Regions from separate parts of the Pseudoalteromonas sp. 10-33 genome, predicted to be linked through region 1. Evidence: predicted binding sites of a transcription regulator. Region 1 holds the regulator's gene; each other region holds the start of a gene.
What was found. Region 1 encodes LexA, which represses DNA repair genes until DNA is damaged. Its sites were predicted from a motif close to TACTGTATNNNNATACAGTA; they were not measured.
Positions count from the first base shown of each region.

Region 1 (6,788 bases):
GCCTGGGCTCCCATGAATAAGTATGTCTATATGACCTTTTATATCGCCAAGTACAATTGGGCTGCCTTTAAGAGCCGGAAATACGCCCGGTAGCCCCATACCTGTAGGCTGATGACACGCGGCACAACTTGCCATGTATACCTGAGCACCCAGTTCCATTAACTCTTCTTTTGGTAATGTTTGATCAAGTAAAGCTGCATCAGCTAAAGCTGCTTGTTGTTTAGCTTGTTTAGCGTCGGCAAGCCATACTTTAAAATCAGCTTCAGATTTAGCCTCAACTACAACAGGCATAAATCCATGATCTTTACCACACAGCTCAGCACACTGGCCTCGGTAAATTCCTTCTTCGTTTATGTTGGTCCATGTTTCGTTAATAAAGCCCGGATTTGCGTCTTTTTTAACGGCAAAGTCTGGTACCCACCAAGAGTGAATAACATCATCTGAGGTCATTAAAAAACGAATTTTTTGATTAATTGGCAGTACGAGGGGTTTGTCTACCTCAAGCAAATAATTCGGGTTTTTATCTGCTAAATTGGTAATTTCATCTTGAGAGGTTGCAAGCATTGAGTAAAACTCTACATCTTCTCCCATGTATTCATAATGCCATTTCCACTGCGAGCCTGTCACTTTAATTGTTAAGTCGGCTTTACTGGCATCTTCCATCGCTATTAACGTTTTTGTAGCTGGCACTGCCATCGCAATTAATATAACAAATGGTATTGCAGTCCAAAGAATTTCTACTTTAGTACTTTCATGGAATTGAGCGGGAACCGCCCCTTTAGATTTTCGATGATGAATGAGTGCCCAAAGCATGATGGCAAACACTATTATTCCAATTACACAACATATAAAAAATATGGTCATGTGTAATTCGTAAACATTTTCACTTATATCTGTAACGCCCTTGCGCATATTATATTGGCTGTTGGCCAACGCTAACTGCGGAAAAACACACAATATAAGCCACAAGGTACAACTAAGTTTACCCATGTGACGACTCCTTTGATGCTGTTGCTAGTGCAAAGCGAAGAGGCATACGGCTTAAACGCCAATTCGTTATTTTTATTTTTGTATTAATGCCATTTGATTTATAAAAAAATTGGCATTCACTGCGCTAGCAACAAATTTATTGTGTGTGCTCAAAACTTAAAAGCGATGAGTATTGCCAGCGTCAGTTCATTAACAATTAGTTAATATTTAACCAGCATGCAAGTTTTTTGTATTAAAAACAAACAATAAATATGTAAAAAGTAGAGAGTTGATTTAGTTTAGCGTAGAAAAAAGTAGCTAAAATCGAGAGGTAGTAAGGGCTGAGAATGAAATAAGGAGTATGAATAAAAAAAACAAATTTAAAAAAATAAAAATGCGCACCAAAATAGTGCGCAATTTATAAAATATGGTAAAGCTACATCCAGTCTGCGTTACGAATAACACCCACTGCCAAGCCTTCAATGTTGAATGACTCAGTTTCGAGGTCGACCTTAATTGGTGCAAACTCGTCATTTTCGGCATGAAGTAATACCTGACGACCTGCCTTTTCAATACGTTTTACTGTTACATCGTCATCAACACGGGCAACCACAACTTGGCCATTTTCAGCCACTTGTGTTTTATGTACAGCAAGTAAGTCGCCATCCATAATGCCTATATCTTTCATACTCATACCATTTACGCGCAGTAAAAAGTCAGCAGCTGGTTTAAACATTAATGGATCAATTTTACAGTGGCTCTCAACATGCTCTTGCGCCAAAATGGGTGAACCCGCCGCAACTCGACCAATAAGCGGTAAACCTAATTGCTCCGGTTCCTCTTCTTCAACAAGTTGAATCCCTCGGCTTGCGCCTGGCTTCATTTTAATCACCCCTTTTTTGGCAAGGGCTTTTAAATGTTCTTCAGCGGCATTTGCACTTTTAAACCCTAACGTTTGTGCTATTTCAGCACGTGTAGGCGGCATACCAGTGTCTTTAATAAACACTTTAATTAATTCGAGTATTTGAGCTTGGCGTTTAGTTAATGGGCGCATACAACTGGTTTTCCATACAGTACATTTAACTGTGAGTATATACAGTTAAATAAAAATCGCAAATTTAAATTACCCGTTCAAATAGCCAAATTACTTCCTTACGTGTACATTTTAGGTGCTTTCTAAAATAGCCTATAAAAATAGTAACTTGCTTCATTAAATTTAAAGGAATCTATATGAGTATTTGGCATCAACCGATTACATTAGCACTGTGCAAACAATTGGACGAAGGCATTAATGGCCAAGGTACCCTAATGAAAACCATGGGAATAGAAATAACAGAGATAGGCGATGATTACTTAGTCGCAACTATGCCTGCAATCCCTGCACATCATAATCCTATTGGCATGGTTCATGGCGGCGCTAACGTTGTACTGGCAGAAACGGTAGCCAGCTATGCTGCTAATTTTGTTGTCGATTTCACAAAATTTTACTGTGTTGGGCAAGAAATAAGCGCAAGCCATTTAAAGGCTTCTCGTAATGGTACATTAACGGCAACAGCACGCGCATTTCATATTGGAAAGCGTAGTTCAGTATGGGAAATAAAAATCACAAATAGCCGTAACGAGCTGTGCTGCGTATCAAAAATGACCGCAGCCGTTGTTGAACGAAAAGCGTAGGTTACTTCTCGAGAGGGTAAATTGTTATTTCCATACCCGCGCCAATAGCAGATATACGAAGTAGTGTATCTGCATGTAAAGCTTGATTAAAACACTTTGGCGATGTGCCTGACTCAAACCCTATATCAAACGTTCTGCGTGAACAGCTTAACCATTGCTTTAATGCATTGCGTGAACACGATTCAATAAGCTCACAAATATGGTTTATTGCTTTGTCTGGTGATTTAACATCGCCAGCTACCTCAATACGCGCTAATTGACGGTATTCGTCTTTGTCATAATGTAAAATCGTTGCGACTTTTTTTAGGTCGGCCACCAGCACACTAATATCTTGTTTTGACTCAAGCTCTAGATCTACATTTAAAAATTGAATTTCCGACATTGTTTCGTATTTATCCTCTAATGGTTACCTTGCAAACTTTAACGCAGTTTTATCGTTATACCAAATCAACACCCTATAAATAGACACTTTATCAGTTAATACTCTTATTTTAGAGTGTTATTGCTACTTACTATTCGCGCTATTGTGCTGCAACTCAGTTTTAATGTACTAGTGCGACATTTTGTCGCACTCACCTTGCCTACCATTCGCGTAAAATGTTTATTAAAAATAATAAGATAAACACCTATGAAAAAAATATTTAAGCCAGCACGTAAACTTCATAAATGGTTAGGCTATTTATTAGGCCTACAAATTTTAGCTTGGTTGCTTGGCGGTTTAGTGATGAGCGCTATTCCGCTTGAAAAAGTACATGGAAAACACCTAGCAACACGCAATCTAGCCAACCCTTTTAAAAGCCATCATTACGTCGCATCAATTGATGATATTGTTTCGCAAGTCACTAATCCGACTAAAATAACCTTTGCGCATTTTTTATCTACCCCACTTATAACCGTAACCAGTAAAGACAACCAACAAAGCTTTAATGGCATCACTGGGCAACCATTTAAAGCACCTAACAAACAGCAAATAATTGCTAATGCGCACGCACATTTACTTATTGATGCTCAACCCGAAAGTACCGCATTATTAGCGGTAGGACCACGAGAAAGCGGTTATAAAAAAAATGTATGGCAAGTACAATTTAACGATACATTTAGCACCACCCTCTATTTGTCATCAGATACAGGCCAAGTGATTACTGTGCGCAGTACACTGTGGCGAATTTTCGACTTCTTTTGGATGCTTCATATTATGGATTACGATGAGCGTGAAAACTTTAATAATCCTTTATTAATTAGCTTTGCAGCAACCAGTGTACTTTTTTGTTTAAGTGGTTTTTTGCTGCTATTGCAAAATATAAGGATTAAACGCAGTTTTAAATAAGTGTATGTTTGCCTGTTAAGCCAGTAAACTAGGCGCTCCTGTAGTTCACGTATGTGATGGATATGACCCGATTGATTTTGGCCTTACTGGCTTGCTGTGTCTGTTTTTCGGTATCAAGTAAAGACTTTACTCGTTTCTCTACTGCTAAAAAGCACTTAATAAAAACACTACCGAACAATGCAAAAAGCCTGTATTGCGGTTGTGATATTAAAAAACAAGGTAAAAAACTAGTGCCAGATCCAACGGGTTGTGGCTATGTACCTCGTAATACGTTCACGCGCTCTGGCAAAATAAATCAGCGCGCTTTACGTATTGAATGGGAGCACATAGTGCCGGCATGGGAGTTTGGCCATCAACTACAATGTTGGCAAAACGGCGGGCGAAAAAATTGCCGTAAGGTCAGTGCTAAATTTAGGAAGATGGAAGCCGACATAAACAATTTAGCCCCCGCCATTGGCGAAATAAACGCTGACCGTTCTAATTACCGCTTTGGTATGCTGGGTGAGCCCGCGACCCAATATGGCCAATGTAATGTAAAAGTAAACTTTAAACAACGTGTTGTAGAGCCTCCGCTTTATGCCCGAAAACAAATTGCCGACGCCTATGCTTACATGCAAAAAACATATGATTTAAAAATTTCAAAACAGCAACAAAAACTCTTTAATGCCTGGCAAAAACAAGACCTAGCACTAAAAAACACGACCAATAAATTGTAATAGCGCCTACCCGCTAATAAAGAAATTCAAGCCCCTGCTTTGCAAATAAAAATGACACACTTATTTACATAAAGAAAAAGCTAAACGTTGAATAAATAATCAGGTGTTGTAGTATTTTAAACAACTTATTTACAGGAAGTACTTAGCATGTTTAAAAACAACACACTATCGCTTGCAATTATCAGCGCGCTCTCAGTTTTTGCTTTAACAGGTTGTGGTGGAGGCGGAGGTAGTAACAATACACCATCTCCTGTTACGCCACCAACAAGTAGCACACCGACATGGACTGCTGGTGTATTTGAACCTTCAGACGAACTTAAAAACTTTTGTGAAACACCACGCACAGGTAACGACCCGTTTAATAATAACCAACCATACCCTGACCAAGCTGGTTCAGCCTTATACGAAAAACTATGGCTTCGCTCATGGAGTGACGAAACCTACCTTTGGTATGATGAAATTGCCGATAACAACCCTGAATCGTTCGATACCGTGGCTGAGTATTTTGCTCAACTAAAAACTGAAGAACTAACCGATTCGGGTGCTAAAAAAGATAACTTTCATTTTTCAGAACCCTCTGAAGATTACTTCCAAGAAGCACAGTCGGGCGTCATTTCTGGCTATGGTATTAACTGGGCATTTATTGGTGATTCAGCCGATAGAATTTTACGTGTTGCTTACCTTGAAGATAACTCTCCAGCAAGCCAAATTGGCTTTCAACGAGGCGATACTGTACTTGAAGTTGATGGTGTGAGTATTAATACCAATACCCAAGCAGGCATAGACACTTTAAACGAAGGCTTATTTAGCCCAACCAACGGTGACTCACATACAATTGTTGTACGCAGTAACGACGGCACGGAAAAAACGTTTAATGTCACTGCAGGTAACATCGAGCAGACTCCAGTTCAAAATGTACAAACGATTGTAACAAGCAATAACACGCGCGTTGGGTATATGCAGTTTAATAGTCACATAGGTATTGCCCAAGAAGGACTCATTGATGCAGTAAATAAATTTAGAACCGATAACGTGGACGAACTCGTTATTGATTTTAGATACAACGGCGGTGGTTTATTAGCACTGTCTTCGCAGCTTGCATATATGGTGGCGGGGAGCGCGAATGTACAAAACCGTTTTTACTATCAAACGCAACAAAATGATAAGCAGCCTATTGATTCTCCATTCCCGTTTATTGACGAAGAAATAGACTACTCAACGTTTTTCAGTACTGGCGATAAATTACCTGATTTAAACTTATCTAAAGTGTATGTATTAAGTACATCAGGTACCTGTTCAGCCTCTGAAGCGTTTGTAAATGGCTTAAAAGGGATAGATGCAGAGGTGATACTGATTGGCGATACAACCTGTGGTAAACCATACGGATTTACGCCTACACACAACTGTGGAACAACCTACTACACCATTCAATTTAGTGGCGTTAACAGCAAAGGCTTTGGTGAATATGCCGCTGGCTTTACCCCTACACCAACGCCACAATTTAATGCCGATGTACAAGGGTGTGTTGTTAACGACGACTTTGATAATCAACTTGGTGATAGCAACGAAGCTTTACTATCTACGGCACTTTTTCATATAGATAATAACGGTGAGTGCCCAATCACAACAACAGTCGCTAATAGTAAAGTAGATGTACCAAGCTTTGCTACAACTAGCGAAAAACTGCAGCCTTTAAACGCACCAAATGATCTTACCCGCGGTAACATGGACCTAACATGGCCTACGTTGTCTAAGGAGCAATAATGGTAAAGTTATTGGCAATACTCACTGTATTAATTAGCCTAGGGGGGTGTAATAGTATGAGTAATGTCGTTGCAAAACCTGCGCTATTAACAGAGGTTAACCCGGGCGTTATTACTGTGCTACAACAGGCCATTATAAAAGCCAAAGGTGGCACGCTAGTTACACTTGCCGACACTGTGTTTACCAAACGTAGCGAGCTTTTACTAAGCCATGGAAATAGTAAAGACCCAAATGGCATGCCCATAATGGGCGCGCATAATATAAAGTCTGAAAAATTTGTTTTACAAATAATCGGCGAGCAGTGCGTGCTTTATTATCCTAAAAAAGATATGTCTATT
Region 1 is NZ_LOFI01000005.1:30,796-37,583, reverse strand. It holds gene coxB (cytochrome c oxidase subunit II) at 1-990, opposite strand, end outside; gene lexA (transcriptional repressor LexA) at 1,406-2,023, opposite strand; gene ATS76_RS05565 (PaaI family thioesterase) at 2,200-2,643, shown strand; gene ATS76_RS05560 (hypothetical protein) at 2,645-3,025, opposite strand; gene ATS76_RS05555 (hypothetical protein) at 3,272-3,970, shown strand; gene ATS76_RS05550 (endonuclease) at 4,033-4,686, shown strand; gene ATS76_RS05545 (S41 family peptidase) at 4,834-6,450, shown strand; gene ATS76_RS05540 (hypothetical protein) at 6,450-6,788, shown strand, end outside.

Region 2 (6,788 bases), on a different contig from region 1:
CCGCAGATGAAGCGCAGTTAAGAGAGCAATTAGGGGCAGGGCCAAAGCAACTATTAGCGCCTAGTGAATTTAATATGCTAATCGGCCAACTTAATGCACATCGCTTGAGCTTGGTAGGTGAAAATAAAGGTATGGCCGATATAAAACTAAACCAGTGTTTAAACCCTGAGCCTTTTTCGATTAGAGATGACGTAAATCACATATCCCTGACCATTATAGATAATTGTGAACTTGCTGTGCGCAGGCGAATACAAAAAGACGAAATTGAAATAGATAATCCGAAGATGGATGTTGCAGGCTTTTATGACGTATTAACAGACGTAAATCAGCGAGAACAATTACATTTGACGATGGCATAATTTACGTTGCCGTAAATAATTTCCGACCATTATCGCCATCATTGATAAGATTTTATGGTGACTCCAAAGCCCAATTGACTAAAATTTGATTTAATGTAAAAAAAGCATCCAAAAATTAAATGCAATTGCTATAATGGCTACAAATGGTATGACATGAATGCCGTTATCATTAAACCAAGGTAATTAGGAACGTAATGAAGAAAACATTCACGCTAAATCACGAGAAAATCAAATACCCTCGTATGGTTGATGCTGCGAAGCATGAAGTGAAAAAATATTTGAAAAGAGAGCGCAACAAAACTCTACCAGAAGATGCAGATTATTGGGCGTTTGACTGTAAGTTCGGTAAAACGGCCGAAGATGCTCAAGTGGTTCATGTGGCTGAAATCAGCAACTGCATTAGCGATATTGAAAAGCAAGAATTAACGTCTTTCTACTTAGAAATACTAGCAAGACCTGCACAGCGCCAACAGTTAGACCTTGATAACGACGAGTAATAATTAGCTTTGTGCATATCAAACTATTTAAATGGGCCCATTGGCCCATTTTTTATGCCTATAGATTACATTCAACCTTTATGCTTTTAAACCAATGCAAAACATTACATATCGTTTTAAGACGTTAACTTTTGTATTGTTAGTAATACTACTTTTAACGCCAACATAAGCCACTCAATGAATGGAGTTAATATTAAACCTAACGAGTTATAAAGGGAGTTATATTTATAAATATTGCTAAGGCTATGCATTAAATGGTTGTGATTGAATAGCTATTAAGTGAGGTGCCCAGTGCACTTCACTTAAAAGAGGATTTTTATACGCTATGGCATTTTTTATATTTTTTGTTACTACCACATGGGCAATCATCATTTCTGCCCACTTTAATATCAGCTACTGGAAATATAATACCATCGAGGTATCGCCACTGGTCTTGCTCTTTAATAAATTGAGACCGCTCGTGTAATTCACAGTAAAGGTTTTGATAAAAGTAGTTTGCCTTGAACTCAACAACCCCTCTATCTCCATCATTGTTTGTATCAATAACAGATAAGCTTATAAATCGACAACTAGTCGAAAACTCTTTAATTTCTTTTACAGGGTTTTCTGCTTGTTTCTCACTCGCATAAGTTTGGTATATATATTTAGCATTTTTTTGTGCGTAAGCTGTAAATCGAGAGCGCATTAACTGCTCGGGTGTTTCTGCTTGTTTATCACCTAATAATAGTGGTTCACAGCAGTTTTTGTAATTCTGTTGACTACCACACAGGCAAGCGATGTTATCTAATGAGTTCATAAAATTAATAAAAAATGTAAAACGTTAGTTTAACAAGCTTGCTTCAAAGAAGGTACATCGATAACGTTAGAATTTTTAGTAAAACAATACAACTTCGTTGTTGTCTTATTTAAATCAAGAGATAAATCAGCTAACAGTTGGTTGTTCAACATGTCTGTCCACGTAATTACTGCGGCAAAATTACCGTTATAAAGTGCGCTGCGTAATACATACTCTAAATTCACTAGATGTTTTTGCCTAATAACCAATAGTTTACTTGTATCTATTGAGCATGAGTCAAGTAAAGCCTTGCTAGGAACATGATCCGGTGCAATTAACAAAGTCCATGCACTTAAGCTGTTGTATTGGTGTAACACCTTTAAAAGCTCAAATGTCGCAGAAATCTCATCTTCAATTTGAATGACATTTACACAATCAGATAATTCGTCTTGCTGGTAGCTCTTTACTGTTCTTACGGTTATAGGCTGTAACATGATATCTCACTCACTGGGTTTATATACAGTACACGTATACAGTAGTTTATACAGTGTTATGGCGCAAGTGTTTTTTTGCTATTTTTTTATACAAATTCAGAGTTTATTTTAAAAAATAGTAGAAGTAATATTTATCCTATTGATTTTTATTGTTTTTATTTTAGTTAAAATATCTACGCTTGGTTTTTTTTTATACAGGTTGAAAAGTTTTGTTCATGGTTTTTCAAATGTAAAGTATAGGTAAGTGCTGTATACAGTATCTTGAGGGGCTCAGTTTTGGAGGCTTGGCTAAGGTGCGGGGGGAATCAAATGGGCATACTGTAACTGATGAATTTGTTCATACAGACTTGCGGCATAACATTGGGCATCTTTAAAACGTTTTGTTTCTATATATTTTCTTAAATCGGCAAGCGCAATCGTAGCCGGCTCATGACCTTGGCTGCTCGACAAACTTAGCCATGCAACTCCATGAAATACGCTTTGTGGAACGCCTTGGCCTTTTACAAAAAATAAGCCTAAATAAAATTGCCCACGATGATCACCAGACATTGCCGATAAACGCATCCATTTTGCAGCGAGGGCAGGCTGGCTATTTTTTAAATAATAGAGTGCCTTATTAAGCGTAGTTTGTTGAGAGCTATTACTTTCAGGAGGCGAACTAGTATCACTTGGTTGTGTCACAAAAGACAAAATGTTGTCTAATTGCTGTTCTAAATCCTGACCGGTTGGTGTTGTTTTTATCATATGTTGTCATTCGGTATAGTTAATTACTTCAATAGTTTAGTATATCGCAAGGTAAAATGTCCTGAAAAATATACTTTTTATGATAAAATCTTGCTACTTTTTATTGTTGTAAGTTCATTATGCTCGAAGCTTTATTTAAAATTAACGAAAATGGGTCCACGGTTCGCCGAGAATGCGTTGCGGGGATGACTACTTTTATCACTATGGTTTACATTGTATTTGTGAATCCGGCCATGTTAGCAGAAGCAGGAATGGATCAAGGGGCTGCTTTTGTTGCTACTTGTATAGCTGCTGCAATCGGTTGTTTTATTATGGGGTTGTGGGCCAATTATCCATTAGCGTTAGCGCCTGGTATGGGGTTAAACGCCTTTTTTACTTACGGCGTTGTATTAGGTATGGGATACACGTGGCAAGCTGCGTTGGGCGCAGTATTTATGTCGGGCTGTATCTTTTTATTGTTAAGTTTATTTAAGGTTAGAGAATGGATAATAAATGCCATTCCTTTAGTGTTAAAGCGGGCTATTGCGACAGGTATTGGTGCGTTTTTGGCCTTAATTGCCCTTAAAAATGCTGGGATTATTGTGGCAAGTCCTGCTACATTTGTGCAGTTGGGAGACATAACATCTCCGGGACCGCTACTGGCTATATTCAGTTTTTTTATTATTGCGGCATTGTTATATCGTGATTTTAAAAGTGGGGTTTTGATCAGCATATTATTAGTCACTGCTATCTCACTTGGTTTAGGCTTAGTTGAATACCAAGGAATTATTGCAGCCCCTCCTTCAATCCTACCTACTTTTATGCAATTGGATTTTGCTGCAGCTTTAGAACTTTCAATGCTTAGCGTTATTTTTGCATTTTTGTTTGTTGATTTATTTGATACGTCGGGCACGCTTGTTGCTGTAACTCAAAAAGCAGGTCTTGCAGATGAAAAAGGGAACATGCCACGCTTAGGCCGTGCCCTCAGTGCTGATAGCTCAGCCACTATTGCAGGTGCAATGTTAGGTACTTCAACGACCACATCTTACATAGAGTCAGTTGCGGGTGTATCTGTTGGCGGGCGTACAGGCTTAACAGCAGTTGTAGTTGGCTGCTGCTTTTTACTTATGATGTTTTTTGCGCCGTTAGCTAATATGGTACCAGCCTATGCAACAGCGGGCGCAATTTTGTATGTTGCTGTACTGATGCTACAAAACCTGAAGTTTGTGGACTGGGACGATATGACAGACGCAATTCCAGTCGCCGTTGTACTGTTGATGACTCCGCTTACGTTTTCAATTGCCCATGGTATTGCACTTGGTTTTATTTCATACACGGCGGTTAAGCTACTTTGTGGTAAACGCAGCGACATAACAATTAGCGTGTGGATATTAACTGCGTTATTCATCGTTAAATTCGCGTTTTTATCGTAAGTATCAAAGTTCTGTTTTAATAGCTAACTATCAGTGATGTTTAGTTATGTATCTTTGTTGATGTGTTCAACTTTCGGTTATAACAGTTAATATTAAATGCTAAAAAAGCCCATACAATGTATGGGCTTTTATATTATTTAGTGGAAAGCAGCTGTTACCATTTCTTTTTTGGAGCAAACAGCACATCTAAATCGTCTTGTTCTTGCTCGTTTTTCTTTTTTAGGGCGCTTGCGTTAGACGCTTTTAGCTCAACGCTAATTTCCTCTAGGTAACGTTCCACTTCCTGACGTTTAGCATTTACATATTCGTCTGAATAAGGCACAGCACTAAGCGTTGCGTAGGCTTTTTCAAAATATTGTCTAGCAGAGCCAACCATACTTGCAGAACGTGCCGAAATACCTCGTTTAATTTGGCTTTCAATATTTATTTTGAGTTGTAGCTTTTCAAGCTGTTTGTCTTCACCAGTAAAAACCTGGCTACTTATACGCCCTTTGGTGTGTTCAGAGCGTAGTATTACACGTAGTTTTTTTATGCCCTGAATTAACGCAACCAGTTGTTTATCGTTGCTTGGTAACGCCATTGAGTCGCTGTTAGTTCCTTGAACAGGATTAGAAAGGTGCTGTTTCATTTCCTCTAAACGGCTTTTTAATGCTTTTGAAGTTGGGGAATGAGTAACCATTGTTTTTAGTGCTTCAGCAATTCGGCTTTGTAATACTCTAATAATGTTTTCAGATAGCGGAATATTAGCCTGATTCATCAATGCTTCTTCAGTTTCTTCTATGATCGCCTTTTGTTTTGTGAGTTCTTTTCGGCGCTCATTTTCTTGTTTTTCTTTGTGTTGCTGAACAGCACTTACCCAAAGTGCAATCACAACCAAAGCAACTATAAGAACAATTATAATAGACACGATCATGGTGTAATTCTCGGATTCATAACCTAATTTTTTAATATTACATTAAATATAAGCCATCGGGGTAGTTTTGCGCGAATTAACTTCAAAATAGCTAAATAAACTGCTGAGAAATAGTAGGACTATGAGATTAATTCGTCTAATCATGGCTACCTCAAGTATATTTATTATGCTAGCCTTGAGCACCACTTCGATAAATGCACGCTATGAGCTTAATCAACGCTTCCAGTAAAACTGATTTAGCTTTATAGAATTTGCCTTTATTTATAATAAATTACAACGTAAAAATGCAGCCATGAAATTACAACAACTCAGATACATCGTAGAAGTACAAAATCATAAATTAAATGTTTCAGCAACGGCTGAGAGTTTATTTACCTCACAGCCTGGTATTTCTAAACAAGTACGTATGTTAGAAGATGAGTTAGGTGTTCAAATTTTTGGGCGAAGTGGCAAGCATTTAACGCATGTAACCAGTGCCGGTGAAGATATTATAAATATCTCGCGTGAAATACTTTCAAAGGTAGAGGGTATAAAAGCCGTCGCAAACGAACACACATTACCAGATCAAGGTAAGCTCAATATAGCAACAACGCATACACAGGCACGTTATGCTTTACCAAGTGTAATTCAAGGGTTTATGAAAAAATACCCAGCAGTATCACTGCATATGCATCAAGGCACACCGCAACAAATATCTGATGCTGCGGCAAGGGGCGATGCCGATTTTGCCATTGCAACTGAAGCGCTTCATTTATATTCAGATTTGGTCATGCTGCCTTGTTATCATTGGAACCGAAGTATTGTTGTTGCTAAAGATCATCCTCTAGCTAAAAAAGCCAATAGTTTAACGGTAGCAGATATTGCCGAATACCCGCTAATTACGTATGTATTTGGTTTTACGGGGCGTTCTGAATTAGACAAAGCATTTAGCGCCCATGGGTTAGAGCCGCATATTGTATTCACCGCGACTGATGCGGATGTAATTAAAACCTATGTACGTTTGGGGCTCGGCGTTGGGGTAGTGGCTTCAATGGCAATTGATGAAATTACTGATACTGATTTAGTGTGTATTGATGCAAGTCATTTATTTGAAGCAAGCACCACTAAAATTGGTTTTAGAAAGGGCAGCTTTTTACGTACTTATATGTATGACTTTATCGAACGCTTTGCACCGCACTTAACTAAAGAACGCGTTGAGCGTGCAAGTTTATTACGCAATCAAGATGATGTAGATAAGTTATTTGAAGATATAGAGCTACCTGTAAAGTAGCGGTGAGTCTGAAAACAAAAAAACCGGCTATTTTGAAGTGACCCCATAAAGTTGGACTCATTTCTAAGCGACTGCCAAGGCCTGATTTCGATACTGTATCGGACTCAGGCCTTTTAGTTTCAGTTTAATACGCTCATTGTTGTAATAGTGGATATATTCTTTAATGTTTTCAATAAGATCATTCACGTCTTTAAACGTTTCGTTGTGGTACATCTCACTCTTCAATATGCCGAAGAAGTTCTCAGCAACCGCATTATCTAAACAATTTCCTTTTCTAGACATACTTTGTTGCAATCCTTTTTCCTTAAGGTGATTTTGATATTG
Region 2 is NZ_LOFI01000012.1:1,487-8,274, forward strand. It holds gene ATS76_RS07885 (VC2046/SO_2500 family protein) at 1-359, shown strand, start outside; gene ATS76_RS07890 (DUF6172 family protein) at 554-856, shown strand; gene ATS76_RS07895 (YchJ family protein) at 1,173-1,652, opposite strand; gene ATS76_RS07900 (SulA-like leucine-rich domain-containing protein) at 1,682-2,125, opposite strand; gene ATS76_RS07905 (tetratricopeptide repeat protein) at 2,414-2,869, opposite strand; gene ATS76_RS07910 (NCS2 family permease) at 2,989-4,281, shown strand; gene ATS76_RS07915 (hypothetical protein) at 4,436-5,194, opposite strand; gene cysB (HTH-type transcriptional regulator CysB) at 5,487-6,464, shown strand; gene ATS76_RS07925 (IS3 family transposase) at 6,528-6,788, opposite strand, start outside.
Region 2: the regulator LexA is predicted to act here: its motif matches at 2,150-2,169, upstream of ATS76_RS07900 (SulA-like leucine-rich domain-containing protein).

Region 3 (6,788 bases), on a different contig from region 1:
AGATTATAAAGTGGCGCTTCCTACTGGAATTAAAGCCATGAGTAACGCTGCGGTTGCGTTATTTAATAAAAATGAATGACTTCTAAATAAGCAAGCCCTGCGGTCAATTTGTTACAGGGCTTTTTTTGTAGCCTGATTTTTTAAAAGGTGCTTTTTTAGCGCGCTTTGCAAAGCGCTTTTTGGCAGGCGTTTTAGGCAGCTTGGCAAATACCCTGCTGTCACAGTTGGCGGCCTGATCCACAAAATTAGTAAGATCAGCAAGTAGAGGTTGTAAAAACTGCTGATAACTCAAGGATTGTTGTGCAATATCACCTAGGCTTGACTCCCATTTTGCCGTTAAGTCAGGACTTGCTAAACCTTCAGGCAAAACACTAATTAATGCAAGACCTGTCTCTGTAGCTTTAATTGTTTTGCCTTCACGCTTTAAAAAGCGCCGTTTAAATAACAACTCTATAATGCCAGCTCGAGTAGCCTCAGTACCTAAACCATCGGTCTCTTTTAATATTTTTTTGATATGTGGATCTTTTACATAACGGCTAATCCCCGTCATCGCAGCCAACAATGTTGCATCAGTAAAATGAGCTGGAGGCGAAGTGTGCTTTTCTATTACACCTCCTTGAGTACATGTCAGGTTCATTCCTTTTTCAAGATAAGGCAACGTTGCCTCTTCTTTTAATTCTGATTTACCCATTAACACTTTAAAACCTAAGCTGACTTCTTGTTTAGCGTTGGCTTTAAATAAACCACCAGCAATTGTTACCTCTGCTTTAGTTTCGTTATAAACATAATCTGGGTAAAACTGTATTAAATAATGCCTACATATTAACTGGTATACTTTCGCTTCATCATTTGCCAAGTATGCGCTTTTTAAAAGTTTAGCCGTCGGTACTATAGCGTGGTGAGCAGCCACTTTAGAATCATTAAAACATTTACTCTTATGCTTTACGTTTGCTCCATCGACTAATTCTACTGGCTGTCCTTTGTTCTGTGCTATCGCTTTAAAGATAGCGGCGGCATCTTGGTGATGATCTTTTGGTAAATACCGATTGTCTGAACGAGGATAAGTAATTAATTTGTGACGTTCATATAATCCTTGGCAAATATCAAGCACTTGCTGGGCAGGCATGCCAAATGCTTTAGCTGCGTCTATTTGTAGTGCGGATAGGTTATAAGGCAAAGGTGCACTTTGTTTTTTTTGTTTTTGTTCAAGCGCTGTTACCTCTCCTTTTTGATTAGTTATACGCGAAGCCACATTTTCAGCCAATGCTTTATTGAGCACTCGTCCTTCTTCATCTTGATAAGGTTCGCAAGCTTTACTCGGCACCCACTTAGCTGTAAATAGCTGCTGTTTAGGAGTAACTAGACTAGCTAATACCTCATAAAATGGTTTTGATACAAAATTAACTATCTCATTGTCGCGATTTACTACTAAACCCAAAATTGGCGTTTGTACGCGCCCAACTGATAGCACATTACCAAACCCTGCTTTTTGCCCAGCTAACGTATAAGCCCGAGTGAGATTCATCCCAAATAGCCAATCAGCACGAGAACGTGCAAGTGCAGATACACTCAGTGGAATAAACTCTCTATTAGAGCGCATACTATTAAGCGCTTTTTTAACTGCCGCTAAGTTTAAATCACTTATAAGTAGACGCTGAATACTTTGCTTTTTAGTTTTACTTATTTTGGCTTGCTCTATCACTTCATCTACAAGTAACTGCCCTTCACGATCGGGATCACCGGCATGTATAAGTGTTGTAGCCTGTTTAATTAACTTTTTTAAGACGCTAAGCTGCTTGCGAGTTTTTGTTTTAGCCTTTAACTGCCATTGTTCCGGTATTATCGGGAGATGTTCTAGTTGCCATTTTTTATAGCGCTCATCGTAATCATCAGGCTCAGCTTGTTCTAACAAATGACCAATACACCACGAAACACAATCACCATTAGCGACCTCAATGTAACCATCGTGTTTTTTGTGTGGTTTTGGAAGTGCATCAGCGATTGCACGCCCAAGTGAAGGTTTTTCTGCAATGTAGAGTTTCATACACTCGCCTACAACTGGTTATATAAACAGTAGTCTAGCATAGCAATTTCAAAGAGGGAGAGTTTTTAATGAATTGTCTGCATTAATGAGTGTCAGGTGGTAGTGACTCGTAAAGCTTATAAGCTGGGCTGCTAATTAAGCCCAGCTTTATAATTAAAAGAGTTATCTTACATCAATAGGGTCTGACTCTTTTGCCTTGCCTTGTAATATAGATATTTCAACTCGGCGATTCCGGCGTCTGTCTTCATTGGTATCGTTAGGAACTAGCGGCCTTGTTTCCGCACGGCCAACGACCATCATTCGTGTTTTATCAAATCCTTGAACTGTTTGTAATTCGCTGGCAACAGCCACTGCGCGCTTAGACGACAAATCCCAGTTATTAACGTATAACTCATTCGATACCTGGAAATCATCTGTATGCCCTGAAACAGTAATTTCCCCTGGCACGTCTTTTAAAAGCACACCAATATCCTGAATAATGGGTTTAAACTTAGGCTGTAAAAAAGCACTGCCCGAGGGAAACGAACCATTCTCACGAATTCGAATAATAATTTGCTGACCTAAAGACTCAAGCTCTATTGCACCATCTATTATTTGCTTCTCTAACTGCTGCGCTATTTTTTTAACGAGTTCATTTGTTTGCTCTTGATCTGCTGCAGATGTTGCTTGTTCAGATGATTGTTCTTGCGATGTGCTTCGAGACTCACCACCGCGCTTATCACCCCGCTGCTCTTGCCTACCGCCAGCGGAACTTTCATCACCGGCCTGAAACTCTAGCATTTGCTGGGTCATTTCAACGGTTTGCTGCTGAATGGTTTCTATTGGTGTAGGTTCTGGTTTACCTGGGGTGAATTCCATGGCGATAACTGATGTCCCTTTTGGGATATCTTTAACTTCAATTTTATTCTGTACACCAAAAGCAAACTTCATAGAGCCTGCTATTTGTTTAAATTTAAGTACATCCATTTCTGAGAATGCCAATAATAGTACAAAAAAGCACATCAACAACGACATTAAATCAGCAAATGTTCCCATCCACGCAGGCAAACCTGGGGGGGGACATTTGCACTCTTCATCAGACATGGTTACTCCTCGGTATCAACTTTACGTTTAGACTCAGCTAAGTAATTTTTCAAAATACCTTCTATCACTTTCGGATTTTGACCATCTTGAATCCCTAAAATAGCATCAAGAATTAAACGCTGATTCATTGCCTCTTCGTCTTTACGCAGTTCGAGTTTTACCTGAATTGGTATTGCTACAACGTTTGCTAAAAATGCACCATACAGAGTAGTCAATAGTGCCACGGCCATTGCAGGCCCGATAGCTTTAGGGTCGTCCATGTTTGATAACATGGCAACTAGGCCTATCAATGTACCAATCATCCCCATTGCAGGAGCTATATCGGCAAGTGATTTAAATAAGCCAGCACCGAGCTCGTGACGGGTGGTGGTTAGGGAAATATCTTTTTGAAGTGTGGCGCGCACAACGTCAGCGTCATGCCCATCAACAAGCATGTCAACGCCTTTACGCATAAATGGGTTTGGAATTTCAGCTTCTTCGAGTGCTAAAAAACCACCTTTACGAGCAGAATCTGCAAGCTCTACTGCTTTTTCAATTAACTCTTCAGGCGATTCAATTTTGAACATGAATGCCTTACCAACCACTTTACCTATCCCTAAAAATTGAGACATAGTGAAGTTTGATAAAACAATAAATAGCGAGCCACCAAATACAATTACACTTGAAGGCGCATCGGCAAACATGCCCATTTCACCGCTACTACTCATAAACATAGACATTACAATTAAGCCAATTGCGCCTAGGATCCCTATTATGGTTGCTAAATCCACATTTCCTCCAGAGATTTCATGTTTAAATGCCTTATCATAAACTTTTTATTATTAACTGCTTATCGGCAACATACTGAATTGCTTAAGTCGTTTTTGTAAATAAACATATAAAGTTATATTTATTATTTTATATCAAGTTAGGCACACAGCCTAATTATCGAGTTTTCTTAATAAATAACACAATCTAACACGCAATTAATCGTCCTAAATGTAAAAAACTCATATCATCCTTTGACCTAGTTTAGCATTCCCCCTAAAATTGGCTCCTAAATTTATTATGTAAGCTGAAATAAAGATGGCGACTAAAAAACCTGAAAACTTAAGTTTCGAAAAAGCACTAGAAGAATTATCAACAATTGTTAGTGAAATGGAACAAGGTGATTTATCGCTTGAACAATCATTGAAGCAGTTCGAGCGTGGTATCGCACTCGCTGGAGCGTCATCTGAAAAACTACAGCAAGCAGAACAAAAAGTATCTATTTTAATGGGTAATAGCGAAAAGTCAGCACTTACAAACTTTAATAACGATATGGAATAGTTGTGAGCATAAAAGACTATATTGAACGTGCTCAGATAGATGTAGCCACTACACTCAACCGCTACTTTGAACAGCCGCTCGATAGCGATAAAACCATAAAAGAAGCCACTCATTACAGCTTATTTAATGGTGGTAAAAGGCTACGCCCTTTTTTGGTGTACGCTGTTGGTGAAATGCTCGGTGCTAAAAAAAGTGACTTAGACGTTTTGGCTGCAGCCATAGAATGCATTCACAGTTACTCCTTAGTACACGACGACCTACCTGCTATGGATGATGACGATTTACGACGCGGCTACCCTACTTGTCATATTGTGTATGGCGAAGCGCAAGCTATTTTAGCCGGTGATGCATTACAAACTCTCGCCTTTGAACTTATAGCCACACACAACTTTAATTGCTCGGCGCAATCGCAAGTAAAAATGATTGCAGCTCTTGCGCATGCATCTGGTATTGAAGGTATGGTTGCGGGGCAAGGCTTAGACATTGCCGCAACTGACACAGTTGTTTCGGTACAAGAACTTGAACGCATCCACAAGTTAAAAACCGGTGCACTAATTAACTGTGCTATAACATTAGGTGCGCTGTGCAGTGAAAACGCAGATGAACAAACTTTAGAAAACTTGAGTATTTTTGGGTATGCTATAGGGCTGGCATTTCAAGTACACGACGATATTTTAGACGTGGAAGGTGACACCAATATATTAGGTAAACCACAAGGCTCAGATATAAAAGCGAATAAAGCGACATACCCAGCGTTATTAGGTATGCTAGGCGCTAAAGAAAAGGCGCAAAATTTAATAACACAAGCCCACGAAGCGTTAGCACTTATTGATGCAGATACAACGCTTCTTGCGTCGCTAGCAAATTACCTTATTGAACGTGACCATTAGTCGCAGCTTAAGCGTATTGCAAATAGCACTGACATTATTACTTAACATTCGTTGTTCACTCCCATTTGAAAGCGAATGTGATCGAAGGATATAAAAAAGCCATGACACTTGATAGTAGCAAGTATCCATTACTTAACTTGGTTGACAAACCAGCTCAATTACGAGACTTAGCGCAAGATAAACTTCCCGAGTTTAGCAATGAGCTACGTGAGTATTTACTTAACTCTGTATCGCAAAGTAGCGGTCATTTAGCGTCTGGTTTAGGCACGGTTGAGCTTACAGTTGCACTTCATTACGTGTATAACACACCAGAAGATCGTGTAGTATGGGATGTTGGGCATCAAGCCTATCCGCATAAAATCTTAACGGGTCGGCGTGATTTAATGCACACCATTCGTCAAAAAGATGGCCTTCACCCATTCCCGTTTAGAGATGAAAGTGACTACGACACATTTAGCGTTGGTCATTCAAGCACATCAATTTCTGCAGCATTAGGCATGTCAATTGCAGCGCAAAAAGAAGGCGCTGGCCGTAAAACTGTCGCTGTTATTGGTGATGGCGCTATTACTGCGGGCATGGCGTTTGAAGCAATGAATCACTTAGGTGATGTAAAATCAGACATGCTTATTATTTTAAATGATAATGAAATGTCGATTTCTGAAAACGTTGGCGCATTAACCAATCATTTTGCACGTATTTTATCTGGTAGCTTTTACACCAATATTCGCGAAGGGAGTAAAAAACTACTGTCTGGCGTACCGCCTGTTAAAGAGCTTGCCAGCAGAATGGAAGAGCACCTTAAAGGCATGGTTATACCAGGTACGTTTTTTGAAGAGCTTGGCTTAAATTATATTGGCCCAATTGATGGGCACGATGTAAACATGCTTGTTGATACATTGCGTAATATGCGTAATTTAAAAGGCCCACAACTTCTTCATATAAAAACGCAAAAAGGTAAGGGTTACAAGCCAGCTGAAGCCGACCCTATTGGTTACCATGGCGTCCCTAAGTTTGATCCAAACACATCTAGCTTGCCTAAATCAAAACCGGGCGCCCCTACTTTTTCAAAAGTATTTGGCGACTGGCTGTGTGACATGGCGCAGCAAGATGATAAGTTAATGGCTATTACTCCTGCCATGCGTGAAGGCTCGGGCATGGTGCGCTTTTCAAAAGAACATGCTGATAAATATTTTGACGTAGCAATTGCTGAACAACATGCCGTAACCCTAGCCGCAGGTTTTGCTTGTGAAGGCTTAAAGCCTGTTGTTGCTATATATTCCAGCTTTTTACAACGCGCGTACGATCAATTAATTCACGATGTTGCACTGCAAAACTTACCCGTATTATTTGCCATAGACCGAGCAGGTATTGTGGGTGCCGATGGCGAAACACATCAAGGCGCATACGACCTAAGCTTTATGCGTTGTATTCCTAATATGGTTATTATGGCACCTAGCGATACT
Region 3 is NZ_LOFI01000008.1:57,944-64,731, reverse strand. It holds gene ATS76_RS07085 (M20 metallopeptidase family protein) at 1-79, shown strand, start outside; gene ATS76_RS07080 (DNA topoisomerase III) at 104-2,044, opposite strand; gene ATS76_RS07075 (flagellar motor protein MotB) at 2,207-3,127, opposite strand; gene pomA (flagellar motor protein PomA) at 3,130-3,897, opposite strand; gene ATS76_RS07065 (exodeoxyribonuclease VII small subunit) at 4,193-4,435, shown strand; gene ispA ((2E,6E)-farnesyl diphosphate synthase) at 4,438-5,325, shown strand; gene dxs (1-deoxy-D-xylulose-5-phosphate synthase) at 5,427-6,788, shown strand, end outside.
Region 3: the regulator LexA is predicted to act here: its motif matches at 2,057-2,076, upstream of ATS76_RS07080 (DNA topoisomerase III).